3 regions of the Pseudactinotalea sp. HY160 genome follow, and region 1 is predicted to be linked to each of the others. Evidence: predicted binding sites of a transcription regulator. Region 1 holds the regulator's gene; each other region holds the start of a gene.
What was found. Region 1 encodes LexA, which represses DNA repair genes until DNA is damaged. Its sites were predicted from a motif close to TCGAACANNTGTTCGA; they were not measured.
Positions count from the first base shown of each region.

Region 2: ruvA (Holliday junction branch migration protein RuvA) is a predicted target of LexA. The motif match lies at 3,264-3,279, and genes of this name have one in related genera.
Region 3: uvrA (excinuclease ABC subunit UvrA) is a predicted target of LexA. The motif match lies at 3,397-3,412, and genes of this name have one in related genera.

Region 1 covers NZ_WHMT01000004.1:97,215-103,050, forward strand. The annotation lists gene mgrA (L-glyceraldehyde 3-phosphate reductase) at 1-333, shown strand, start outside; gene nrdR (transcriptional regulator NrdR) at 366-836, opposite strand; gene GCG21_RS16175 (LysM peptidoglycan-binding domain-containing protein) at 1,000-1,596, opposite strand; gene lexA (transcriptional repressor LexA) at 2,114-2,818, shown strand; gene GCG21_RS05915 (ATP-dependent DNA helicase) at 2,874-4,871, opposite strand; gene GCG21_RS05920 (LacI family DNA-binding transcriptional regulator) at 5,090-5,836, shown strand, end outside.
Region 2 covers NZ_WHMT01000003.1:151,083-156,918, reverse strand. The annotation lists gene pdxS (pyridoxal 5'-phosphate synthase lyase subunit PdxS) at 1-381, shown strand, start outside; gene GCG21_RS05020 (hypothetical protein) at 508-741, shown strand; gene GCG21_RS05015 (NUDIX hydrolase) at 1,009-1,593, shown strand; gene GCG21_RS05010 (YebC/PmpR family DNA-binding transcriptional regulator) at 1,738-2,493, shown strand; gene ruvC (crossover junction endodeoxyribonuclease RuvC) at 2,582-3,184, shown strand; gene ruvA (Holliday junction branch migration protein RuvA) at 3,297-3,905, shown strand; gene ruvB (Holliday junction branch migration DNA helicase RuvB) at 3,898-4,920, shown strand; gene yajC (preprotein translocase subunit YajC) at 5,034-5,480, shown strand; gene secD (protein translocase subunit SecD) at 5,519-5,836, shown strand, end outside.
Region 3 covers NZ_WHMT01000006.1:156,977-162,812, reverse strand. The annotation lists gene GCG21_RS08095 (DUF4342 domain-containing protein) at 1-40, shown strand, start outside; gene uvrA (excinuclease ABC subunit UvrA) at 401-3,376, opposite strand; gene GCG21_RS08085 (YciI family protein) at 3,551-3,832, shown strand; gene GCG21_RS08080 (HNH endonuclease signature motif containing protein) at 3,986-5,836, opposite strand, start outside.

The DNA.
Region 1 (5,836 bases):
AAGTACCTGCACGGAGTCCCGGAGGGCTCTCGGGCCGCGCGGCACGGTTCGCTCCGCTCCGAGCATCTCAGCGAGCAGAATCTGACGGCGATCCGTTCACTCCACGAGGTGGCTCAGGCGCGCGGCCAGAGCCTGGCGCAGATGGCGATCGCCTGGGTGCTCCGCGACCCGCGCGTGACCACCGCCCTCGTGGGCGCCTCGAGCGTGGAGCAGCTGAGCGACACGCTCGGTGCGCTGGCGAACCTGGACTTCACGGCGGACGAACTCGAGCGCATCGACCGCTTCGCGCGCGACGGCGACATCAACATCTGGGCCCGCTCGAGCGACGCCTGAGGGCGTCACCGCCGCGCTGCGGCGAGAGCCGATCAGGGGGTCTCGGGCGCGGGCTCGTCTCGTTCTCGTCGCAGCGTGGAGATCGCGTCCTCGAAGTCCGTGAGGGAGCTGAAGCCCTGGTAGACGCTGGCGAAGCGCAGGTAGGCCACCTCGTCGAGATCCCGGAGCGGGCCGAGGATCGTCAGGCCGACCTCGTGCGCGTCGATCTCCGCGGCCCCCGTGCTGCGCACCGCCTCCTCCACCTGCTGGGCGAGCAGCGCGAACTGATCCTCGCTCACCGGGCGGCCCTGGCAGGCCTTCCGCACGCCGGCGATGACCTTGTCACGACTGAACGGCTCGACCGCGCCGGAGCGCTTCATCACCGACAGGCTCGTCGTCTCGAGCGTGGTGAAACGCCGACCGCAGTTGGGGCATTGACGCCTGCGCCGAATCGAGGAGCCGTCCTCGGCGGTTCGCGAATCGACGACTCGCGAGTCGGGGTGTCGACAGAATGGGCAATGCACCCGTGCACCATCCCTTCGAATCACATATCTGTAACTCCGGGAAACGCTACGGGTTCCACCCCGCCGGTGCAAGTGGAGTTCCGCCCCGCCGGTGCACGTCGGGCTCCGCCCCCGGTGCACGTCGGGCTCCGCCCCGCCGGTGCACGTGGCCGCGGTGGCATGCTCAGCCCGCCGCCACGGGGACGAGGAGGCTCTGGCCGCCGGTGAGGGCGGAACCGTCGAGGGAGTTGAGCGCGCGGATCTCCTCCATGAGCGGCCGCAGGTCCGCGCCCGGCTCGGCCACGGCGCCGGCGATCTGCCAGAGACTCTCGCCGGACTCGACCGTGACGACGTCGGTCGCCGCGGGCACGTCTCCGCCGGACTGCACGAGGCCACCCACGAGCGATCCGAGTCCGACCGCCAGGGCGAACCCGGCGCCGACCAGGACCCGCTGGCCGCGGACGGTCAGCTGGGAGAAGCTCCGCCGGCGCGCGGGGCTCGCCGCGACGGAGTGCGTGGCTACCGAGTGCGTGGCTACCGAGTGCGTGGCTGCCGCATGTGACAGCGACCGCGGCGCAGACGAGGGCACCCGCGCCGGAGCCCGCGTAAGCGTCGGCGTCGGCTCGATCCGGCCGACCGGCCGGTTGACGATGCGGCCGACGGGCCGGGAGACCACGAGCGAGAGCGCCTCTCCCACGTGCTGGTGGAGCCCGGTCCGAACGGCCGGGGCGGCCTCACGTCGAGGCTCGACGGGCGCCCGGGTCGGGAGCGGGGTGGTCACGGGTGCGGTCGCGGGGACGGTGGTGGAACGATGCGGGAGCGACCGGATCGGGAGCCGGGCGGCGACATCGCCCGCTCCGCTCCCGCGGCCGGGAGCACGGTCCTCGGCCCGCTCCGGCGATTCGCTCCATTCGGGCAGGAGCACCATGTGGGCCCGGCGGGAGCGGCGCGCGGGGTCGGTCGGGCGGGGTCCCCGCTGCGGGACTGCGGCGGGGAGTGGGCGGCCGGCACGGTGGGGCTTCGTTGAAGCTAGAACACTCATCGTCGTTCCTCTCGAACGTCCGTTCGTCGTACGCTTGTACGAAGATAACAGGAAGCCCGGCCGATGTCGACACGCGGTTCGAACATATGTTGGGCGAACCGGTGTCTGCGGCCGTAGGCTGATCAACATCACGACCAAGCTGAGCACCGACCACCGACATCCGATCGACCCGTTCGGATCTCCGGCGCCGGGAGGTTCGCGGCGTGGCCACGCCCCGGTCCCGGGCCCCCGGCCGGAACGGAACGAAGGAGAGTCCATGAGCCCCACCGCCGAGACCGGGCGCCCCGCCGCCGATCTGACCGAACGGCAGGCGCGGATCATGGCGTGCATCCGCGACTCCCTGAGCGAACGCGGCTACCCGCCCACGATGCGCGAGATCGGCGAGGCCGTGGGACTCGCCAGCCCGTCGTCCGTCAAGTATCAGCTCCAGGTGCTCGAGGAGAAGGGTCTCCTCCGACGCGACCCGATCGCGACCCGGGCGATCGAGCTCATCGATCCCGACGGTTCCGTCGGCACGGACGCGGCAGACGCCCCCTCGACGGAGGGCGCGCCGACCTTCGCCACGAACGAGGGCGCCGTGACGGTCGAGCCCTCCTTCGTGCCGGTCGTGGGCCGAATCGCGGCGGGCGGGCCGATCCTGGCCGAGCAGGCCATCGACGACGTCTTCCCCCTGCCGAAGCAGCTCGTCGGCGACGGCGAACTGTTCCTTCTCAAGGTGGTGGGCGACTCGATGATCGAGGCCGCCATCTGCGAGGACGACTGGGTCGTGGTCCGGTCACAGTCCGTGGCCGAGAACGGCGAGATCGTCGCCGCCATGATCGACGGCGAGGCCACGGTCAAGACGCTGCGGCACGCGGACGACGGCCGCTGGCTCCACCCGGCGAACCCGAACTACTCCCCCATCGACGGCACCCACGCGGTCATCCTCGGGCGCGTCGTCGCGGTTCTGCGCGCACTCTAGCCGCCCGTTCCTTCGCGCCGGCTCCCCCGCTCCTGCTGGGGCGCGGGGACGAGCCTCAGGAGCCCTCGCGCAGCCGGGTGAGGGCGGCCCGCACGAGCGCAGGGTCGGTCGTGGGCCACAGCGGAGGCAGGGACGCCGCGAGGAAGCTGCCGTAGCGGGCGGTCGCGAGCCGCGGGTCCAGGACCGCCACGACGCCGCGGTCACCCACCCCCCGGATGAGCCGACCGGCCCCCTGGGCGAGCAGGAGGGCTGCGTGCGCGGCCGCCACCTGCATGAAGCCGTTGCCGCCGCGGGCCTTGACGGCGTCGGAACGCGCCGACATGACCGGGTCGTCCGGCCGCGGGAATGGGATGCGGTCCATGAGCACGAGTCGGCACGTGTCCCCCGGCACGTCGACCCCCTGCCACAGGGTGAGCGTGCCGAAGAGGCAACTGGCGTCGTCCTCGATGAATCGACGCACGAGCGAGCCGATGGAGTCCTCGCCCTGGACGAGGATCGGCACCTCGAGCCGTTCGCGCATGACCTCGGCCACGGCCTCGGCGGCCCGGCGCGAGGAGAACAGGCCGAGCGTGCGCCCGCCGGCCGCCGTGATCAGCTCGGCCACCTCGTCGAGGAGCTGGTCGCTCGGGCCCTCTCGCCCCGGTGGCGGCAGGTGCTTGGCCACGTAGACGATGCCCTGGGCGCGGTAGTCGAACGGCGAGGCGACCTCGATTCCCTCGTAGTCGCCGGCGAGGCCGATCATGGCGGCCACCGGCTCGAACCGCCCGCCGAGGGTGAGGGTGGCGGAGGTGCACACGACCGCCTTCTCCCCGAGCAGCTCCCCCGCGATCCGCCCCGCGACCTCGAGCGGGGCGACCATGATCCGGGGAGCCTCGCCGGCCTGTCGGGGCGCCTCGCACCAGACCACATCACGGTTCTCGGCGATCGAGTCCGACAGGAGTCGGTCGGTCACCTCGGCGAGTTCGACGAGGGCGGAGCGGGCCATGAGCGTGCCACCCTGGTCGCCCTTCCCCGCGCCGCGACTCTCCCGCAACGCGGTGAGCACCTCGCGGGTGCCGGCGTCGATCGCGCGGGCCGCCGCGTTCACCTCGATCGGCAGCCCGCGGGGCCATCGGCCCGGCTGCGCGTGGGCCAGCGCCTCCCGCAGGGCCGCGGCCCCCTCGTCGAGGGCGGTCGTCGCCAGGCCCGCGTGCCGGCGCGCGAGCCGGGCGACCCGCTCGACCGCCGCTCCGGAGAGCTCGACCGTCGCCTGGGAGGTGACCCGGGACGGCAGTTCGTGCGCCTCGTCGATGATGAGCACATCGTGCTCCGGCAGGGCGCGCGGGGAGCCCGAGGCCGCGACCCCGAGCATGGCGTGGTTCGTGATCACGACGTCGGCCTCCCGCGATCGCCTGCGCGCCGCCTCGGGGAAGCACTCGTCCAGGAGTGGGCACTTCTGACCGAGGCACTCGAGCGCGCTGATCGAGACCTGCCGCCAGGCCCGGTCGCTCACGCCCGCGGGCAGGTCGTCGCGATCCCCGGTCTCGCTCGTGGCGGCCCAGTCGCGCAGCCGGAGCACCTGGGCGGCGAGGCCGCTCCGCTCCCGGCCGCCCTCGCCCGGGTCCGACTCCCCGGCGGGCGGCGCATGGTCCTCCGCCCGCAGGCCCTCGCTCGAGAACAGCGCCTCCTCCTCATCGGGGTAGCCGCCGGCGAGCTTGTGCTTGCACAGGTAGTTGTGCCATCCCTTGAGGAGCGCCACCTCGGGTGCGCGGCCGGCCGCGGCGGTGACGACCGGCTCGAGCCGCGGGAGGTCGACCCCGACGATCTGCCGTTGGAGCGCCAGGGTCGCCGTGGACACGACGGCCCGCTCCCCGGTCCGGATCGTGTGCAGCAGCGTCGGCAGCAGGTAGGCGATGGACTTCCCGGTGCCGGTGCCCGCCTGTACGAGCAGCCGGCCGCCCCCGGCGACGGCGGCCGAGACCGCCCGGGCCATCTCGTGCTGGCCCTCCCGCCGGGATCCGGCCATCGCCGAGACGACGGAGTCGAGCACCTCGTCCACGTCTGCGCCACTCACCCGCCCATCCTCCCAGGTTCGCAGTCGGCGCGAACGCGCGTCCACGGATCGTCCCCGCCGGGGCCCAAGCGCGTTAGGATGTCCTGTTAACGATGTCAATCGCTTGATTCCGGCCATCTCGCCACCTGGCTCCGGTCGGAGCACACCAGAAAGGATCGTCCGCCATGACGACTGCCGGGCCCTCCCACTCACGTCGACGGGGCACGTCGCGGCCCACGATGCACGATGTCGCTGCATTCGCGGGCGTGAGCCACAAGACGGTCTCCCGGGTAGTCAACGGTGATCCCTACGTCAGTGACGACATGCTAGCGCGCGTGACCGCCGCGATCGATGCCGTCGGGTATCGCCGCAACGAGTTCGCGCGCCAGCTGCGCCAGGGCTCCACGAACACGATCTCGTTCGTCATGGAGGACGTCTCCGACCCGTTCTACTCGGTGGTCACCCGTGCCGCGGAGGAGGTCGCCGCGGCACGCGAGGTCTTCCTCGTCGCGGCCTCCTCCGAGGGGGATCCCGCCCGCGCCGTCGGGCTCGTCAACACCTTCAACGGCCGCCAGGTCGAGGGACAGCTCCTCACCCCGACCGAGGGCATCGAGTCGGAGGGGTTGGCGACCGAGCTGCGTATGGGCGCCCCGCTCGTGTTCATCGACCGGCCGGTGCGCGGGCTCGAGGCCGACACGGTGCTCGCCGACAACGCGGGCGGCACCCGCCTGGCCACCGAGCACCTCCTCGCCCACGGCCATCGGCGGATCGCCTACCTCGGCGACAACCCGTCCCTGTACACCGCGCGGGAGCGCGCCTCCGGCTACCGCGCCGCCCTCGAGGCCGCAGGCGCCGGCGTCGACGAGCGCCTCATCCACCTCGGCACCCCGAACGTGGCGGAGGTCGACGCCGTGCTGGCCCGGTTGCTCGACCTCGATCCGGCTCCCACGGCGCTCATCACGGGCAACAACCGGCTCACCCATGCC
Region 2 (5,836 bases), on a different contig from region 1:
CAGGAGCTGCGGCGCCTGGCGAACCTTCCGGAGGACGAGCTGTACGTCGCCGCCAAGGACCTCGCCGCGCCGTACGACCTGGTGCGGTCGGTCGCCGCCACCGGCGAGCTCCCGGTACCGCTGCTCACCGCCGGCGGGATCGCCACGCCGGCCGACGCCGCCATGATGATGCAGCTCGGCGCGCAGGGCGTGTTCGTGGGATCTGGGATCTTCAAGTCCGGCAACCCGGCCCAGCGGGCCGCGGCCGTGGTCGAGGCCACCGCACACTTCGACGACCCGGACGTCATCGCGCGGGTCTCCCGCGGCCTCGGCGAGGCCATGGTCGGCATCAACGTCGACGACGTGCCGGTGCCGCATCGCATGGCCGAACGCGGCTGGTAGGGGGCGAATCGGCGCGTTGATCCGGGAGGCGCGCACCGATCGACGACGTCGTCGCCCGGCGCGGCCGGGCGCGTTCGACTGCATGATCCCCTTCTCCTGTTGGTAGAACGCATGTAGCGTTCATGCATGACGCACCTGCAGATTCGTGACGTTCCGGACGAGATCCGCATCGTCCTCGCCGAGCGTGCGCGCGAGCGTGGGCAGTCGTTGACCATGTACCTCCGAGAGATCGTTGTGTGGGAGGCGTCGTTCGCGGGGAACCGTGCACTGATCGATGACGTCGTCGCCCGGCGCGGCCGGTCGAGCCTGACGACCGAGGACGTGCTGGCTGCCCGGGACGCCGAACGCAACCGATCGTGATCGTTCTCGACACGTCGGTCGCGGTCCTGTTGTTCGGTGATCCAGGACTGGACCCACGTGTCACAGACGCCACCGAGATGATGCGGGGCGATCCGGTAGCGGCAGGCTGAGAGGACAGCGCGGGCACGTGGTCACCCGCGGCGTGGCCGACCTCGAGCGCGATCCGCCCGGCGATGACGGCGCGCCCGCTATCCTGGCCGCTATGCACGCAGGTTCCAGGCTCGCCGCCGCGCGCGGCCGGCGTGGCCACACGGGCGAGCGCGTCCGGTGAGCTCGCTCGGTCCGGACTGGGTCCGGTGCGCGGACGGGGTGCTGTACCGCAGCGCCGCCCGCGTGCTGCTCTTCGACGACGAGGACCGGCTGCTGCTGGCTCGCGGTCACGACGCGGACGACCCCGGGCGCAGCTGGTGGTTCACGATCGGCGGCGGGATCGACCCCGGCGAGTCCCCGCGGGAGGCGGCCGTGCGCGAGGTCGACGAGGAGACCGGGATGCGGTTGGACCCGGCCGGACTGGTCGGACCGGTGCTGCGCCGCCGGGCGCGATTCGACTTCTTCGCCGAGACCGTGCGGCAGGACGAGGACTTCTTCCTCGCCCGCGCCGACGGCGAGACGACGCTGAGCCGGGCGGGCTGGACCGCGATCGAGCGCGACTTCATGGACGAACTGCGGTGGTGGCCGCTCGGGGAGCTCTCCGCCACCGCCGCCGAGGTGTTCCCGCACGGCCTGCCCACGCTCGCGGCCCGGTTGGCGCGCGGCTGGGACGGCACGCTCATCCACCTGGCCGACGACAACGACGACCAGCGCCCGGCCCCTCCGGGCGGCGAGCGGCGTCACGGGCCGTCGAACGGGTAGGATCGACGGCGGACGTCAGCCCGGCCCCCGCGCCCCTCGAGGCGGGTACCCGACCGGATCTGTGGGGCTCCGCGGGTCACCGCGAGTCGGCCCATCGATCGGTTCGGGCGCGCGGCCGGACCACGACAGCGAAGGAGATACGGCATGGCAGGTCACTCCAAGTGGGCCACGACCAAGCACAAGAAGGCGGCCATCGACGCGAAGCGCGGCAAGCTGTTCGCGAAGATGATCAAGAACATCGAGGTGGCGGCGCGCACGGGCGGCGGTGACCCGGCCGGGAACCCCACCTTGTATGACGCCATCCAGAAGGCGAAGAAGTCCTCGGTCCCGAACGACAACATCGACCGGGCCGTCAAGCGCGGCTCGGGTGCGGAGGCCGGGGGGTCCGACTACGACACGATCATGTACGAGGGCTATGCGCCCGGCGGCGTGGCGGTGCTCGTCGAATGCCTGACCGACAACCGCAACCGGGCGGCGTCCGACGTGCGCGTGGCGTTCACCCGCAACGGCGGAAACCTCGCCGACCCCGGCTCCGTCTCCTACCTCTTCCACCGCAAGGGCCTCATCGTCGTTCCGAGCGACGGCACGTCCGAGGAGGCGGTGCTCGAGGCGGTGCTCGAGGCGGGTGGCGAGGAGGTGACCGATCACGGCGAGTTCATCGAGGTCCTCACCGAGGCGACCGACGTCGTCCAGGCACGGGTCGCGCTCCAGGACGCGGGGATCGAATACGACTCCGCCGACGTCGTCTTCCACCCCTCGATGGAGGTCGAGGTCGATGCCGACGGCGCCCGGAAGGTGCTCCGCCTCATCGACACCCTCGAGGAATCGGACGACGTGCAGAACGTCTATGCCAACTTCGACGCCTCCGACGAGGTCATGGCCGAACTCGAGGCGGAGTGATCGCGCCCGGAGCGAGCACGCCCGGAGCGAGCGCGACTCGGCGGCCTCGCTCCGGCCCCCGGGCGGGCGGCCGTGGCAGGCTGGTCGAATGCGGATCCTCGGCGTCGACCCGGGCCTGACGCGCTGCGGCCTCGGCGCCGTCGAGGTGCGCGAGCGGCGGGTGCGGCTCGTCGACGTCGGGGTCGCCCGGACCACCCCCGAGATGCCGCTCGAGGAACGCCTCCTCGCCATCGCCGATGAACTGACGGCCTGGATCGCCCGACTGGAACCCGAAGCCGTCGCGATCGAGCGGGTCTATGTGGGCAACAACGTCAGTACCGTCTCGGCGACGACCCAGGTCGCCGGCCTGGCGATGGTCGCCGCCGCCCGCGCGGGCTGCGCCGTCGCCCTGCACACTCCCACCGAGGTCAAGGCGACGGTGAGCGGCTACGGCGGCGCGGGCAAGGCGCAGGTGCAGGAGATGGTCCGGCGGATCCTCGAGCTCGAGGAGCCGCCGCGGCCCGCCGACGCGGCCGACGCGCTCGCCCTCGCGATCACCCACGCGTGGCGAGGCCGGGCCGCGGCCCTCGACCGGGGCGGACACACCGCACCCGCCGTGGCCGCCGCCTCGACGATGACCCCCGCCCAACACCGGTGGGCCCGTGCGCGGGCGGCCGCCGAGCGGGCCTCCCGGCGCGCGCCGAACACATGAGCGAGCACGATCGCCGTCCGTCCGGAACCGGTGGCCGGGCGCGTCGCTTGACGCGGGCGCCCGCGACCGCGGTACGGTGTCGTACAAACGTTCGGATGAATGAGGTGCCTCGATGATCGCGTCCGTGCGCGGCGATGTCCTGCGGATCGGCCTCGACTCGGTCGATGTCGACGTCTCCGGTCTCGGCTACCGGGTCTACACCACGCCCCACACCCTCGCGCAGCTGCGGCACGGTCGGGAGGCGGTGCTCGCGACCTCCCTCGTGGTGCGCGAGGAGGCGCTCACCCTCTACGGCTTCGTGGCCGTCGAGGAGCGGGACATGTTCGAGACCCTCCAGACCGTCTCCGGGGTCGGCCCCCGGCTCGCCCTGGCGATGCTCGCCGTCCACACCCCGGACGAGGTCCGCGGCGCGATCGACCGCGAGGACACCGCCGCGCTGCGGCGGGTCCCGGGCGTGGGGGAGAAGTCCGCCAAGCGGCTCGTGCTCGAGCTGCAGGGCAAGCTCGGAGCGCCCGCCGGCGACACGGGCGGGCCCGGCCCGGCCGCCGGCGCCGCGGCCGCGGTGAGCGCGGACGTGCTCGCCGCGCTTGAGGGCCTCGGCTGGAACCCGAAGGCCGCCGAGAAGGCCATCGCCGCGGTCACCGCGGACGGCCTCGACCCGGCCGACACCGCGGGCGTGCTCCGGGCGGCGCTCCAGGCCCTGGGAGGCACCCGTGGATGAGGCCCACCTGCTCGCGGCCGAGGCCGACGAGGTCGAGCGTGCGGCGGAGTCGGCGCTGCGCCCCAAGCGGCTCTCCGAGTTCGTCGGACAGCCGGTCGTGGGCGACCAGCTGAGCCTCGTGCTCGAGGCCGCGCGGGCGCGCGGGCGCACTCCCGATCACGTCCTCCTCGCCGGTCCGCCCGGGCTCGGGAAGACGACGCTGGCCATGATCATCGCCGGCGAGGTCGGGGGCTCCCTGCGACTCACGTCCGGCCCGGCGATCACCCACGCCGGTGACCTGGCCGCGATCCTCTCCGGGGTCCAGGAGGGCGACATCCTCTTCATCGACGAGATCCATCGCCTGGCCCGACCGGCGGAGGAGATGCTCTACCTCGCGATGGAGGACTTCCGGGTCGACGTGGTCGTCGGGAAGGGCCCTGGGGCGACCTCCATCCCGCTCACGCTGCCCCCGTTCACGGTCGTCGGAGCCACGACCCGCTCCGGCCTGCTGCCCGCGCCGCTGCGCGACCGGTTCGGCTTCACCGGCCACCTGGACTTCTACTCCGCCGACGACCTGCGCACCGTGCTCACCCGATCCGCGCGGCTGCTCGGCGCCGAGCTCGACGAGCGCGCGGCCGCGGAGATCGCCACGAGGTCGCGGGGAACGCCGCGGATCGCGAACCGGCTGCTGCGGCGCGTGCAGGACTGGGCCCAGGTGCGCGGCACGGGCGTGCTCGACCTCGCCGCCGCCCAGGCGGCGCTCACCGTGTTCGAGGTGGACGCCCGCGGGCTCGACCGGCTCGACCGGTCCGTGCTGCACTCCCTGTGTCGACGCTTCGGCGGCGGGCCGGTCGGCTTGAGCACGCTGGCGGTCGCCGTGGGCGAGGAGCCCGAGACGGTCGAGACCGTCGCGGAGCCGTTCCTCGTTCGTGAGGGGCTGATCGCGCGCACCGCCCGTGGCCGCGTGGCCACCGACGCCGGCTTCGTGCACATCGGCCTCGTGCCGCCGGCCCGGGAGGGCACGCTCTTCGGTTGACGCGCCCCCGGTCGAGGCCGGGTTCCGTCCCCGAACCGCTGGCGATCCTCCTCAGCAAAGTGACGTAGACTCAGCCAGTCCGTGTTCACATCATGATGGAGTGACCAAGCCCCATGGGTCTTCATATTCTTGCCACCGCCCTTCCCAGCGCCCAGAACGGCGCGGCGACCGGAGCGGGTGCCGGCATGTTGCCGCTGCTGCTCATCGCGGTGGCCTTCATCGGCTTCATGATGTTCTCCAATCGTCGTCGGCAGAAGAAGAACGCCGACCAGCTCGCCTCGCTGCGTCCGGGGGACAAGGTGCAGCTGAGCGGCGGCATGCAGGGAACCATCGTGAGTATCGGAACGCGTGAGGCCTTCGTCGAGGTCGCGCCGGGCGTCGTCGTGACGTTCGTGCCGCAGGCGATCATGGGCAAGCTGCCCGAGCCGTCGGTGGCCGACCTGGGGGAGATCGCCGACGAGACCGACGAGCCCGAGGCCGCCGAGCGGGACGCCGCCGGCCCGGACTCACCCACGAGCCCGGACTCGGCCCCGGGCGGCGCTGACAACGAATCCCGCTGACCCGCGGACCCGATCCGCTCGGTCCTGAAAGGCATACCGTGGCTACACGCCCTCCTGCGCAGTCCCGCCCGTCCTCACGCCTCATCCTGCTCGGCGTGCTCGTCGTGCTCATCTTCGGCTCCATCTTCGGAGGAACGAAGCTGTCCGACGCGTCGTGGTCGCCCAATCTCGCGCTCGACCTCGAGGGCGGCACGCAGCTGATCCTCACCCCGCAGACCGACGACGGCTCGCAGATCACCGACAGTGACGTGCAGCAGGCGATCGAGATCATCCGGCAGCGCGTCAACTCCTCCGGCGTCTCGGAGGCGGAGATCACGAGCCAGGGCGGCACCAACATCGTCGTCGCGCTGCCCGGC
Region 3 (5,836 bases), on a different contig from region 1:
CGCCGACCCGGACGACGAGGTGGACCTAGGCCACTCCTAGCGTCACTGGCCGCTCAGCGTCTCGAACCCGTCAGGCTGTGGCCGTCTCGACCTTCTGCGCCTTCGACGAGGCACCCGCCTCGTGAGCCTCACCGCTCGGCGCGAGCCGCTCCCTCACTGAGACGGTCGCATGCGCTCGTCGGCGGGGTCAATCCGGACCACAATGTGACACGAAGCGGTCCGAGCGCTGAACGAATATCCGAATTCGAGGCACTGACCGACCTGCCCGGGCATCCGCTGACCCCGAATATCCTGGCTAGCCCGACCCGACCGGTCGAACGGTAGATCGTGCACCGAAATCCGCCCGGGGCGGTGCCAGAAGCACCATTCGGTAGGCGAAGTCAGGCCGGAAGGTCCGCCGTCAGGCGGTGGCGGCCTTGACCTTCGCCGCCTTCGCCTTCACGGCCGCCGCGGACTTGCGCGCGGAGCGCGCCTTCGGGCGGGCGAGGGCCGCGACCGGGGTGACGGGCTTGAGCTCGGGTGAGGAGCCGGCGTCCAGAATCTCGGCGATGAAACGGCCGGTGTGACTCGCGGGCACGGCGGCCACCTGCTCGGGCGTGCCCTGGGCGACCACCGTGCCGCCGCCGTCGCCGCCCTCGGGCCCCATGTCGATGAGCCAGTCGGCGCTCTTGATCACGTCGAGGTTGTGCTCGATCACGATCACGGTGTTGCCCTTGTCGACGAGCCCCTCGAGCACGTGCATGAGCTTGCGCACGTCCTCGAAGTGGAGCCCCGTGGTGGGCTCGTCGAGCACGTACACGGTGCGCCCGCTCGAGCGCTTCTGCAGCTCGGAGGCGAGCTTGACCCGCTGGGCCTCCCCGCCGGAGAGGGTCGGGGCGCTCTGCCCGAGCCGCACGTACCCGAGGCCGACGTCCACGAGGGTGGTGAGGTGGCGGGCGATCGCCGGCACCGCCGCGAAGAACTCGGCCGCCTCGGCGATCGGCATGTGGAGCACGTCGGCCACGGACTTGCCCTTGAAGTGCACCTCGAGGGTCTCCCGGTTGTAGCGCGCGCCGTCGCAGACCTCGCACGGCACGTACACGTCGGGCAGGAAGTTCATCTCGATCTTCAGGGTGCCGTCGCCGGAGCAGGCCTCGCACCGGCCGCCCTTGACGTTGAAGGAGAATCGGCCCGGCGTGTAGCCGCGCACCTTCGCCTCCTCGGTCTCGGCGAAGAGCCGGCGCACGTGGTCCCACACCCCGGTGTAGGTGGCCGGGTTCGAGCGGGGGGTGCGCCCGATCGGGCTCTGGTCGACGTGCACGACCTTGTCGAGGTTGTCGATCCCCGTGACCCGCTTGTGCCGCCCGGGCACGAGCCGGGCGCCGTTCAGCTCGTTCGCGAGCACCTGGTAGAGCACCGTGTTCACCAGGGTCGACTTGCCCGAGCCGGACACGCCGGTCACCCCGATGAAGCAGCCGATCGGGAACTTCACCGTGATGCCGCGAAGGTTGTTCTCCCGCGCCCCCTCGACCGTGATCCACCGGTCGGGATCGGGCCGGCGACGCGCGTCGGGCAGCTCGATCCGCCGGCGGCCGGCGAGGTAGGCGCCCGTGAGCGACTCGGTGTTCGCGAGCAGGCCGGCGACGTCGCCCGAGTGCACGATGTGTCCGCCGAGCTCACCGGCACCGGGCCCGATGTCGACGATGTGGTCGGCGGTGCGGATCGTGTCCTCGTCGTGCTCGACCACGATGAGCGTGTTGCCGAGGTCCCGCAGCCGCGTCAGCGTGTCGATGAGGCGGCGGTTGTCGCGCTGGTGCAGCCCGATCGAGGGCTCGTCGAGCACGTAGAGCACGCCCACGAGCCCGGACCCGATCTGGGTGGCGAGTCGGATCCGCTGCGCCTCGCCACCGGAGAGCGTGGCGGCCGCCCGGGCGAGGGTGAGGTAGTCGAGGCCGACGTCGAGGAGGAACCCGAGGCGGGCGTGGATCTCCTTGAGCACCTGGGCCGCGATCGCCGCCTCCCGCTCCCCCAGGGTCAGCTCGTCGAGGAAGACCTTGGCCGAGCGGATCGGCAGGTGCGTGAGCTCGGCGATCGACTTGCCGCCGACGGTCACGGCAAGCACCTCCGGCTTGAGCCGCGTGCCCCGGCACACGGGGCACGGCACCTCGCGCATGTACCCCTCGTACTTCTCCCGCGACCACTCGGATTCGGTCTCGCCGTGGCGGCGCTGGAGGAAGTCGATCGCGCCCTCGAACCCGGTGGAGTACTGACGCTCGCGCCCCCACCGGTTCTTGTAGCGCACGTGCACCTTGTGATCCTTGCCGTAGAGCACGGAGTCCTTCGCGCGCTGCGGCAGGGCGCGCCACGGGGTGGTCATGGAGAAGCCCAGGTCGTCGGCGAGGGCCGTGAGTACCCGCTCGAAGTATTGACTATTCGTGGACGCCCACGGCGCGACCGCGCCCTCCGCGAGGCTCAGGTCCTCGTCCGGAACCACGAGCTCCGGGTCGACCTCGAGCCTGGTGCCGATGCCCGTGCACTCGGGGCAGGCGCCGTAGGGGGCGTTGAAGGAGAACGTGCGCGGCTCGATCTCGTCGAGCGCGAGCGGGTGCTCGTTCGGGCACGCCCGCTTCTCGGAGAAGCGCCGTTGCCGGCCCTCGTCGCCGGGGTCGAGGTCGACCAGGTCGATGATCACGAGGCCCTCGGCGATGCCGAGCGCGGTCTCCACCGAGTCCGTGAGCCGGCGCCGGATGTTCTCCCGCACGACGAGCCGGTCGACCACCACGCTGATCGTGTGCTTGATGTTCTTCTCGAGTACCGGCGGCTCGGCGAGGGAGATCGTCTCACCGTCCACCTGCGCGCGGGAGTAGCCGCGGGTCTGCAGGTCACGGAACAGGTCGGCGTACTCGCCCTTGCGGCCCCGCACCATCGGCGCGAGCACCTGGAACCTCGTGCCCTCGGGCAATTCGCGCAGCTGGTCCACGATCTGCTGCGGCGTCTGCGCGGTGACCCGTTCCCCGCACACCGGGCAGTGCTGCGTGCCGGCGCGGGAGTAGAGCAACCGCAGGTAGTCGTACACCTCGGTGATCGTGCCCACCGTCGAGCGGGGGTTCCGGTTCGTCGACTTCTGGTCGATCGACACCGCGGGCGAGAGCCCCTCGATGAAGTCGACGTCCGGCTTGTCCATCTGCCCGAGGAACTGGCGCGCGTACGCGCTGAGAGATTCGACGTAGCGGCGTTGCCCCTCCGCGAAGATCGTGTCGAACGCCAGCGACGACTTACCCGAACCGGACAGGCCCGTGAAGACGATGAGCCGGTCCCGGGGAAGCTCGATGCTGACGTTCTGGAGGTTGTGTTCACGCGCGCCGCGAACCACGAGGGAGTCACTCACGGCGTCCATGGTAGACGCCCGAACGCGGCTCGTACAGCCGTTCGAACCTCGTGTGCCTGCTTGCGGCGGTCACCGCACCGGCCGCGCCCCGGGTCGCGAGGACGGGAGTAGCATCCGGATCGTCATCGGTGGGGCGGTCCGCCCCGCCCTCCACGCAACGCTTTCGAATGGACGACGCAGCTCATGTTCGTAGTCACGTACACCTATGACCCGGTCACCGCCGAGACGGCCGACCGGGTGCGCCCCGACCACCGCGCGTTCCTCGCCGCCCTCGCGGCCACCGGTGAGCTCGTGGCCTCGGGGCCGTGGCTCGACGGAGAGGCGGGAGCGCTCATCCTTCTGCGCGCCGACTCCCGCCAGGCGGTGCTCGACCTCCTCGAGGCCGATCCGTTCCGTGCGGCCGGCGTGATCGCCGAGCGCACGGTGCGGGAGTGGAACCCGGTCATCGGGGTCTTCGCCGAGTAGCCACTCCGGCCGCGGCGCCGTCGAAGCAGCGTGAGGCCCGAGACACCGTGAGGCGCCCTTCAGCGCCGCTTTCGACGACCGAACGGCCCACTCTCTCTCGTGGCTGCGGCCCCACCGCGGAGGCGGTTCACGCCAGGCTGGGTCGGCGCAGGGTCACAGTCCGGAGGGCGGCGACGGGGGCCGATCGGCGAGGATGGCCTCGAGGTCGGCCTCAGTCGGCTCGACGTCACTGTCGGCATTGCCGTATTCGTAGTCGAGGGCGTCCATGAAGGCCTCGTCGAGATCGTCACGGCGAGCCCGCGAGTCCGGTCCTGCCGCAGTGTTCGGGTGACCCCGGTGAGCTTCGAGATCCGTGTGAGCGGCGGGGTTCTGGCGTGCGCCGAGCGCCGTGTCGGCCTCGAGTCCCGGGACCTCCTCGAGTCCCGGGAGAGTCTCGTGGCCCGGAAGAGTCCGATGATCCGGGCGAGCCGGGCGAGCCGGGCGAGCCGGGCGATCCAAGTCCGGCTCGCGGCCGGAAACGGCGCCGAGCCCCTGGAGGTCCGGGAGCACCTCGAGGCCCTGGGATGCGCCGGGCCCCTGGAGGCCCTGGAGCGCACGGAGGTCACGGCGGTGCCAGGCCTGGTCGGTGACCTCGGTCGTGCCGGTCGGGGTGCGCAGGAACCGTAGGCCCATGGGACCGGCCCAGTAGTAGGTTCCGGGTCCGAGCATGACGTACGACCAGGAGCCGCGTCCCTGCGGCTGCCCGGGATGATTATGCGTCTTCCAGCGATGGTGCCGGCGACACAGGCTCGCGAGGTTGCAGGTGCAGGTGGGCCCGCCGGCCGGGTCGCCCTGGGCATCGGTCTTCCAGGGGTCGATGTGGTCGGCATCGCAGGCCCGCGCCGGGCGGGCGCACTTGGGGAACACGCAGGTTCGATCGCGCAGGTGGAGATGGTCCTTGATCACGTCTCCGGCGGCATAGCCGGCGACTTCGTGTTCGGTTTCGAGGTCGATGACCGGACGCACGAATATCTGCGGCCCCCACGACCCACCAGACCCGCGCGGCCCACCGGACCCCCACGGCCCACCGGACCCGCGCGGCCTATCAGAGCCCCGTGGTCCGTCAACGGGCGCGCTGTCGGGCATGGCCGCGTCGTGGGGCGCGGTGAACATGGCCGCGACCTCGGCGGCGGTGATCACGAGCCCGGGCGGGATCCCCGGCCCCTCAATGCGCACGGGTTCACGGGCCAACCGCCCCGCGACATAGGCCGGACCGGTGGCGTGCTCGGGACAGGCCGTTCCTGCCGCGCCCGCGCAGGAGCCATCGACAGACGCGCCGCCGGCGGGCAGGCCGCCGTGATGGTGATCGGGATGATCAGGGGATAGGCCGCCGGGCCGGCGATCGGGACAGGCCGCGCCGGCTACGTGTTCGGGATCGGCCGTGCGCGGCGGATCAGAGCACGATCCACCGGCGGATAGGCCACCGTGATGACGATCGGGATGATCAGGGGATGGGCCGTCGGGATGACGATCGGGTGGTCGGCTTCCAGAATGAGGATCGGGTTGGTCGGGTGGCCTGCCGTCGGGCCAGAACGCGGAGGCGTTCATGTGCAGGTACATGACGACCTTCGCCCGCGGCACACCCCGACCCGACCACGCGGGCCCGCACGACACACCACCGCCCGCAGCCGTCGCAGGGGCCTCGTCGGTCGGGTCCGCCGCAGCTCCGGCCACCGCCGCTTCGCCCACCGCCGCTCCGGCGGCGGGGCCCACGGCTGTACTCCCGGCGGGGCCCGCGGCTGTACTCACGGACGGGCCGTCGAACTGGCCTGCGGCTTCATCGGGAGTCAGATCGACTGCAGCGGCCGCAGCCATACCCACAGCACCGCCGATGCCGACTGTGCCGCCCGTGCTGTTCGTGCTGTTCGTGCAGTCCGGGGCCCCCGCCCCCGGCGCCTGTGCCTGCCGGGCTTGCTGCGCCTGCTGGGTCTGCTGGGCGTGCTGGGCCTGCTGGGCCTGCTGGGC